DNA from 2 places in the Massilia haematophila genome. Region 1 is predicted to be linked to the other one. Evidence: riboswitches for the same ligand, from Rfam matches in the RefSeq annotation. Region 1 holds a riboswitch; the other holds the start of a gene.

Evidence for each region. A riboswitch is a leader RNA that binds a small molecule or an ion and turns the genes downstream of it on or off. The one in region 1 is predicted to bind cobalamin.
Region 2: it holds a riboswitch for cobalamin, as region 1 does, so the genes downstream of both, ACFOPH_RS19895 (TonB-dependent receptor domain-containing protein) here and ACFOPH_RS00680 (TonB-dependent receptor family protein) in region 1, are expected to answer to the same signal.

What each region holds. Positions count from the first base shown of each region.
Region 1 is NZ_JBHRVV010000001.1:137,517-141,928, reverse strand. Features, by position in the region: gene ACFOPH_RS00690 (ABC transporter ATP-binding protein) at 1-154, opposite strand, end outside; gene ACFOPH_RS00685 (FecCD family ABC transporter permease) at 151-1,188, opposite strand; gene ACFOPH_RS00680 (TonB-dependent receptor family protein) at 1,193-3,154, opposite strand; cobalamin riboswitch at 3,226-3,452, opposite strand; gene ylqF (ribosome biogenesis GTPase YlqF) at 3,623-4,412, opposite strand, start outside.
Region 2 is NZ_JBHRVV010000001.1:4,486,159-4,490,570, forward strand. Features, by position in the region: gene ACFOPH_RS19890 (FecCD family ABC transporter permease) at 1-437, opposite strand, end outside; gene ACFOPH_RS19895 (TonB-dependent receptor domain-containing protein) at 448-2,265, opposite strand; cobalamin riboswitch at 2,385-2,602, opposite strand; gene ACFOPH_RS19900 (histidine phosphatase family protein) at 2,622-3,179, opposite strand; gene ACFOPH_RS19905 (adenosylcobinamide-GDP ribazoletransferase) at 3,182-3,961, opposite strand; gene cobT (nicotinate-nucleotide--dimethylbenzimidazole phosphoribosyltransferase) at 3,963-4,412, opposite strand, start outside.

The sequences.
Region 1 (4,412 bases):
CGCGCAGCCCGGCCACGGTGCGCAGCAGCGTGCTCTTGCCGGCGCCGTTGGGGCCGATCACGCACCAGCTTTCGCCGGAGTCGACGCGCCAGTCGAGGTGCTCGACGAGCACGCGGTCGTCGATGCGCAGGGTCAGGTCATGGGTGGAAATCATCGGCGGCGCACATGCAGTTGGTGCAGCTGGAACAGGAAGACGGGCACACCGATCAGCGAGGTCAGCACGCCGACCGGCAGCTGCTGCGGCGCCAGCACGGTGCGCGCCAGGGTATCGGCCAGCACGAGGAAGCTGCCGCCCGCGAGGGCGGCAGCCGGTAAAAGGATACGATGATCGGGACCGAAGGCGTGGCGGCAGGCGTGCGGCACCACCAGCCCGACGAAGCCGATGCTGCCGCCGGTGGTGACGGCGCAGGCCGTCAGGAGGCCCGAACAGAGGAACAGGAAGCGGCGTTCGAAGGCGACGTCGACGCCCAGCGCCGCGGCGGCGTCGGCATGCAGGGCCATCAGGTTCAGGGCGCGCGCCCGGCGCAGCGCCAGCAGCAGCGCCGCGCCCAGCACGATCCAGGGCAGCACGCGCCAGCCGGCGCCGGCCAGGTCGCCGATCATCCAGAACACCATGCCGCGCAGGCGCGATTCGGGCGCCACCGACAGCATCAGGGTCACCAGCGCCATGCAGGCCGAGGCCAGCACCACGCCGGTCAGCAGCAGCACGCCTGACTCGCCGGTGCGCGCCGCGCTGCGGCCGCCTCCCAGGTCACGGCGCGCCAGCAGGTAGAGCAGCAGCGAGATCCCGGCCGCCCCGCCGAAGGCGCCGAGGTCGACCGCCCACAGGGCCGCGCCGAACAGCAGCGCGGCGAGAGCCCCGACGGCGGCGCCGGCGGAGACGCCCAGCACGTAGGGATCGGCCAGCGGATTGCGCACCAGCGCCTGCATCATGACGCCGGCCAGCGCCAGCGCGGCGCCGCTGACGAAGGCGCTGCTGGCGCGGCCCAGGCGCAGGTCGAGCAGGGTCGCCGCCATGCCGTCGGGCGCGCCGGCCAGCAGGCTGACCAGCGCTTGCGGCAGCTCGCGCAGGGGCACGGGCACCGAACCGGCGGTGCCGGCGGCGGCCAGCGCCAGCAATGCGCAGGCCGTCAGCACCAGCAGTACGGCGCGCTGGCGTGTCGGCGATGCTGGCGGCGGGACGCGCATGACCTTAGAAGTCGTAGCGCGCCGAGAGCTTCAGCTGGCGGCCGTCGCTCGGGTAAATGCCGCTGCGGCAGCCGAAGGCGTTGCTGAAGTACTGGCGGTCGGCCAGGTTCAGGCCGCTCACGGCGAACTCCCAGGCGCCGACCTTGCGCGCGTAGCGGGCATCGACGGTGGTGTAGGACGGGATGCGCGCGGCGCAGGTGTTCGAGAAGTCGTTGCCGTAGCGCTGGTTCGACACGTACTGCGCGCCGACGTCGGCGCTGTGGCCGCTGGCCGGCATCCACGCCAGGCGCGCGGTGACGACGTTCTTCGGCACCAGCACCATCTCGCGGCCGGCGTTCGGGCCATCGGTGAACTCGGCCTGCACGTGCTGCCACTGGCCAGTCAGGCGCCAGTCGCCGCCGATGTTCAGCTGGCCTTCGAGTTCGACGCCCTGGCGCCGGGTCGGATCGAGGTTGGTGTTGGCGCCGAAGCCGCCGCCCAGGGTCGGATCGAAGAAGATCTCGTTGCGCAGGCGGTGGCGGAACACGCGCGCCGCGACGCGGCGTTCCTCGTCGCCGACGGTGACGCCGAGCTCGAGGTCGCGCGAGGTTTGCACGTCGAGCAGCCCGGTCGAGGAGCGGTAGCCGTTCTCGTCGGCGTTCGGGATGCGGTAGCTCTCCCCCGCCTTGGCGTGCACGGTGACGCCGGCAATCGGATCGATGCTGCCCTCGACGCTCCAGCCGTTCTGCGACTGCTCGCCGTTCGGCACGAACAGGTCGGGGTTGGCCTCGTCCTTCTCGAAGCGCTCGTGGCGCGCGCCCAGCGCCAGGCGCGCGTTGGCCGCGCCCGGGAAGCGCATCTCGTCGCGCAGGTAGAAGGCCTTCGAATCCTGGCTCGCGTCCGAACCGGTGCTGGTGGCGCGCTCCCAGCGCATCAGGTCGACGCCGGCCACGACCTCGTTGAGCATGCCGTTCCAGCGCGACGTCTGGCGCAGGCGCGGCGAGAACTGGGTCTGGCGCGTGTGGTAGCCGTACTCGTAGACGTAGGTGCCGTAGTCGTAGGCGGCGTTCACCTCGCGCTCGCGGTGCGACAGCTCCGCCGCCAGCTCGACGCTGCCGATGCGGTGCTCGGCCGACAGGGTGACGCGGTCGCTGTCGAGGCTGCCGAAGTCGTTCGGGGTATTCGTCTGGCGCGGGTTGGCGTTGAATTCCTCGAGCGTCAGCGAGCCCGGGAAGCGCGAATCCTGGCGCGCGCTTTCCACGCGCAGGCCCAGGCGCGAACCGTCGACGGCCCACTGGACGCCACCGCTGATGGTCTTCTGGCGGAATTCGTTGTTGTCGCGGTAGTTGTCGGTGCCCTGCTTGGCGGCGGCCAGGTCGAACGACAGCGGGCCTTCGCCATGGCGGACCGAGGCGCGCGCGTCGTACTGGTCGAAGCGGCCGCCTTCCAGGCTGAGCGAACCGTGGTAGCCGGCTTCGGCCCCACGTTTGGTGATGATGTTGATGACGCCGCCGGTCGCGCCTTCGCCGTACAGCACGCTGCTGCCGCCGCGCGTGATCTCGATGCGCTCGACGGTGTCGACCGGGATCGAGGACAGCACGGTGCCGGCCAGCTCGTTCTCGTTCATGCGCACGCCGTCGACCAGGATCACCAGGTTCTGGCTGCCGTTCGAGCCGAAGCCGCGCAGGTCGAGCGCGAAGTCGGGCGAGCCGTCCAGGCTCTGGCGGCCGTACACGCCGCCGATCTTGCGGATCGCGGCATTCACGTCGGTGGCGCCGGCACGGCGGATGTCCTCGGCCGTGATCACGCTGGCGCCGATCGGCGGCAGGGCCGCGTCGCTGGCGAAGCGCGCACCGGTGACGTGGACGGTGGTCATGGCCTGCTCGGCGCTGGCGGCGCCGGGGAACAGCGAAAAGGAGAAGCAAACGGCACAGGCAAGCGCGAGCGGCTTGATCGCCGGCGCGCTGTTCGGAACAGCAAAAGTCATGTTGTGATTCTTTTGAAAAGTGTGCACCCGGCCCTGCGTCCCCGCAAGCCGGATTCAACGAACGTTCCTTGGGACGTTCACCTGTCCTGGCCGGTATCCGGGCTCGCAAGTCGGACCGCCTCACCTTCCTATGCCGGGGCACAGTGGTCTTCGAGGGGCCAGTCGCCGGGGCGACGCTTGTTTACCGTTGCGGGGGCAGCACACCTTGGCCGCGCGCCGGAGGCGCCGCGGACTCGTGTTTCCCGTTTAACTGCGCACGCCGATTGCGTGCGCGGGCACCAGAACGGGGAGGATTATATATCGGGCAAGGGTGGCGGTCGATGCACGGGGCGCGTGGATGCGTGCCGTGAGCCCGCGTGGGTACGAGTACCCCCCCTCCGAGGACCGCTTTTGTAGGGTGGGCTCTTGAGCCCACGCGGTCTCATCGCCCGATCAGAGGCAGCAGGCGAATCAAGCGTTCTACGCGGCTCAGGTCCCGCGCTTGCCGCGCGCGGCTTCCTCGGCCCTGGCGGCGGCCTTCTCGGCGGCGATGCGCGCCTTTTCGGCCATCTCGACTTCGTGGGCGGCGATGCGCACGGCGCGCGTTTCCGGGGTTTCCAGGCTGATGCGACCCAGGGCGCCGGTGCGGTAGTCGTGCAGCAGCACGTGGGCCGCTTTTTCGATGTCGTACTCGCCGCCGCGCACGCGGAAACCCCGGCGCGAGGCCACGTTCTCGACCACGGCGATGCCGTCCATGCCTTCGGTCTTGAATCCGTAGCGGGCGGTCAGCAGCTGCGGGTAGCGTTCGAGCAGCAGGTCGCCCAGGAAGAAGGCGACTTCCTCCTCGATCAGGGCGTTGGTGCCGATCGCGTGGCTGGCGGCGAGCATCATGCCGTCGCTGTCCATCTCGATCTTCGGCCACATCAGGCCCGGGGTGTCGACCAGCACCGTGTGCTTGTCGAGGTAGAGCTTCTGCTGGGTCTTGGTCACGGCCGGCTCGTCGCCGACCTTCGCCACGCGCTTTTTCAGCAGGGCGTTCATCAGGGTCGACTTGCCCACGTTCGGGATGCCCATGATCATGATGCGCAGCGGCTTGGTCGGCACGCCGCGGTGCGGCGCCAGCGACAGCGCCAGCTGCGGGATGCGGGCGACGTCGGCCGGCTTCTTGGTCGTCATCGGGTAGGCGGTCACGCCTTCCTGGGCGTCGTAGAAGGCCTTCCAGGCGGCGGTGGCGACCGGGTCGGCCAGGTCGATCTTGTTCAGGATCTTGAGGCAGGGA
Region 2 (4,412 bases), 4.3 Mb from region 1:
TGGCGCGCAAGCAGGTAGAGCAGCAGGGAGACCGCGATCGCGCCGCCGACCGCCGCCAGTTCGATGGTGGCCAGCGCGGCCATCAGCAGCAGCGCGGCGAGCGCGCCAACCGAGGCGCCGGCCGAGATGCCGAGAATATAGGGGTCGGCCAGCGGATTGCGCAGCAGCGCCTGCATCAGCACGCCGGCCAGCGCCAGGGCGCCGCCGGTAACAAAAGCGACCAGCGCACGCCCGGCGCGCAATTCCAGCAGCGAGGCCGCCAGCGACTGCGGCCGGCCCTCGACCAGCTGGCGCAGCGCCGCCGGCACTTCGGCGACGGCGACCTGGATCGAGCCGGTCATGCCGGCATACAGCATGCAGGCGAGCGCCACCACCAACAGCGCGCCCGTGATGAACAGGGCGCGCTGGCGGTGCGGGAACGAAGACAGCGTGCGCATGGCTGCGTGACTACATACCGTAGCGCAGGCCGGCGAACCAGCTGCGTCCGCCCGTGCCGTAGTTGCGCGCCAACTCGTAGTTCTTGTCGGCCGCATTGTTCACGCGCGCCAGCAGCGAAAAGTTGTCGCCGAGCTGCCAGGTGGCATACAGGTTCAGCAGGCCATAGCCACCGAGGCGGCGCAGGTTGGCCGCGTCGTCGTAGCGCTCGCCCGACACCACCCATTCGGCGCCGGTCTGCAGTTTGCCCGTGCCGTATTCGGCGCCGAAGTTGGCGTGTTTCGCGGCGCGGCGCGCCAGGCGCTTGCCCGTGCCCTTGTCCTGCGGGTCCTGCCAGTCCAGGCTGCCGCGCAGGCGCAGTGCGCCGATGCGGGTCGCCCCTGAGAGGTTCACGCCTTCGAGCGTGGCCGACGCCACGTTGTAGGCGCAACTGCCGGTGCGGCCGTCGCGCTGGTCCGGGCAGGGCGTGGCCGAGACGATCATGTCGGTCAAGCGGTTGCGGAACCAGGTGGCGTCGAGCTGCACGCCGCGCCCGTCGTAGCGCAGGCCGAGTTCGGCGTTGCGGCCGCGCTCGGGCCGGTTGGTCTCCAGGCCATAGCCGGGGTAGTACAACTCGTTGAAGGTCGGGGCGCGGAAGCTCGAACCGATGCTGGCGGTGGCGCGCAGGCCGCTGCCGACGTCGTAGCCGTAGCCGAGGGCGCCGGTTGTTTTCGGACCGTAGCTTGACCTGTCCCGGCGCGCGCTGATGTCGACCAGGTGACGGTCGCGGCGCAGCGCGTAGGCGGCGGCATAGGAATTCGTGATGCGCTCGCGTCCCAGGGCGCGGGTGCTGCTCGATGCGACTTCTTCCTTGCGGTGGCCGTAGAGCAGCTGCAGGGTGTCGCTGCCGAAGCTGATCGTGTTCTGCCAGGTCAGCTCGTCCTGGCGGGTGTCGATCTGGCTGGCGCCGCTGGCGGCCGCGCTGGTGAAGCTGCCCAGCTTGTCCTCGGAACGCGCCAGCTGCACGACGCTGCGCCAGTTCGCAGCGAGCTGGTTGGCGACGAAGACCGAGGCCGTGTTCAGGTCCTGCTTGTTATGGACGTCGTAGTTGCCGGCACCGTTGTCGTACTGGGCGCGCAGGCGACTGTGCAGGAACTGGGCCCCCGCTTCGTGTCCCGGCGCGATGGCGACCGCGACGCGGCCGTGCACGTTGCTGCGGCGGTAGCCGTCGTCGTCCGGGTTGTAACCGAAGGCGCCCGGCTTGGTGGCCGAGAAGCCGTCGGACTCTTCGTGACCCGCGCCGAACGCATAGCTGACGGCGTGCTCGCCGCCGCTGCCGCCGGCGATGTTGGCGCTGGCCTGGCGCGTGGCTTCGCTGCCGGCGCCGATCGAGGCCGTGGCGTTCAGCCCGGCTTCGCCCTTGCGCGTGAAGATCTGGACCACGCCGCCGATGGCGTCGGCGCCGTACAGGGTGCTCAAGGGGCCGTAGACGACTTCGATGCGTTCGATCGCCTCCAGGGGAATCGCGTTCCAGCTGGCGACGCCGCTGGTGGCGGAGCCGATGCGCACGCCGTCGAGCAGGACCACGACCTGGTTGCTGTTGGCGCCGCGCAGGAAGACGCTGGTGCTGGCGCCAGCGCTGCCGTTGCGCGTGATCTCGATGCCGGGCTGGCGCTGCAGGACGTCGGCGACCGAGCCGGCGCCGGAACGCGCGATCTCGTCGCGCTCGATGACGGTGGTCTGGGCGATCACGTCGGCGGCGCGCTGCGGCATGCGCGCGGCGGTGACGACGACGGTATCGATGGAGGTGGAAGCGGAAATGCCATCGGCGTGCGCGAAAGGCGCAGCCATGGCGAGCGCGAGCGACGATGCGGCCGCTTGCCGTGAAACGTGAAAGGTCATGATGGTACTCGGGTTGGACAACCAGCCCACGTCCCCGTAGGCCAGATTGAACAGAGAGATGTCCGCGGACATCCCTCCACCTTTTGGCCGGTATCCGGGCTGGCAAGTGGAGCCGTCCGACCTTCCCATGCGACTGCACAGTGGTCTGGGGAGACGGTTTGCCGCGCGAACGCGGCACTTGCTTACCGTTGCGGGGGCAGCACACGTTGGCCTCGAGAGGCTTCGTGTTTCCCGTTTAACTGCGCCCGTGAACACGGGCGCGAGCACCAAAACGGCGCCATTATACGGCGATGCTGGCGATGTTGTCAGTCTTTCAGCACGAGCAATTCGCCGTAGCCGATGCGGTGCGGTGTGCGCGCCGCCTCCAGCGCGGCCGTTATTAAGGGCTGTCCGGTGAACAGTGCGCGCAGCAGGCGCATGGTGCCGGCATGGCAGATGACGAGGGCCTGCGGCTGCCTGGCGCCGCGCAGTTCGGCGCGCATGTCGTCGAGAAAAGCGGCAACGCGGCGCGCGACATCGAGTACGGATTCGCCGCCGCCGGGACGGTAATGCAGCAGGTCGTCCGCCCAGGCGTCGATTTCGGAACGCGCGATGGTGTCCCAGCTGCGCAGTTCCCAGGCGCCGAAGTCCATCTCGGCCAGGCGCGCGTCGAAACGCAGCGGCGACGGATCCAGCGAACGGGCCAGCGCGGCGCAGCGTTCCAGGGGACTGGCATAGGTCGGCATGGTCCCGGGCAGGCCGGCGGCGCGGAGCGCATCGCGCACCCTGGCCGTTTCATGTGCGGGAGCGACGACGTCGCTGCTGCCGTAGCACAGGCCGGGATCGACGCCGGGCCGCGGATGGCGCACGAGCAGCAGGCGCATGCTTACGCCAGTGCGCCCTGGCCGAGACTGGCCAGGACGACCAGATAGACGGCCACTTCCGCCAACTGCTGGACGGCGCCCAGGCAGTCGCCGGTGTAGCCCTGGAGGCGCGCGTGGAACTTGCGGGCCAGCCAGAGCGCGGACAGGGCAGCCGCTGCGATACAGGCTGCCAGCGCCGCGGCGCCCAGCAAACCATACGCGACCAGCACCGCGCCCGGGAGCAGGGCCGTGAGCGCGGCGATAATGAATTCCCCGCTTGTCATCTCCTGCGCCAGGGGTTTGGATTTACCTTCGGCACGCGCATAGGCCATGCGCCAGATAAGACTGGTCGCAGCCAGGCGCGACAGCGGATGCGCGACGAACAGGGCGGCGATGGCGCTGCTCGGCGGCAGCAGCGCGAGCGCCGTGCATTTCACGCCCAGTATGCAGACGATGCCGATCGCGCCATAGGCGCCGATGCGCGAGTCCTTCATGATCTCGAGCACGCGTTCGCGCGTCAGGCCGCCGCCCAGGCCATCGCAGGTGTCGGCGAAGCCGTCTTCGTGGAAGGCGCCGGTGACGTAGATCGAGGCCGCGGTCGACAGTACCGCGGCGACCGGCGCCGGCAGCACCAGGGCCGCGAGCAGATAGACCGCTGCCGCGACCGCGGCGACTACGCAGCCGACCAGCGGGAAGTAGCGCGATGCATGATGCAGCCACTCGGGCTGGAAGCCGACCCAGCGCGGAATCGGCAGCCGCGTGAAGAACTGCAGGGCGATGAAGAACAGGCGCAGCTGCTGCATCTTATTCGCCGCTGGTGCTGACCTGGGCCGACGAGAAGGTCGCCATCTCGGCCAGGAAGTTCGCCGCCGCATGCAGCAGGGGCAGGGCGAGCGCGCTGCCGGTGCCTTCGCCCAGGCGCAGGTCGAGCTGCAGCAGGGGACGCGCGCCGAGGTGATCGAGCATCAGGCGATGGCCCTGCTCGTTCGAGCAGTGGGCGAATACGCAGTAGTCGAGGATCGCCGGCTGCAGGCGCGCCGCTACCAGCAGTGCACTGGTGACAATGAAGCCGTCGATCAGCAGCACCTTGCGCAGCGCGGCCGCCTGCAGCATGGCGCCGGCCATCATCGCGATTTCGAAGCCGCCGAAGGTGGCCAGTACCGCCAATGGATCGTCGACGCCCGCATGTTGATTCACTGCTGCTTCGAGCACGGCCTGCTTGCGGCGCACGCCCTCGGGGGAGAGGCCGGTGCC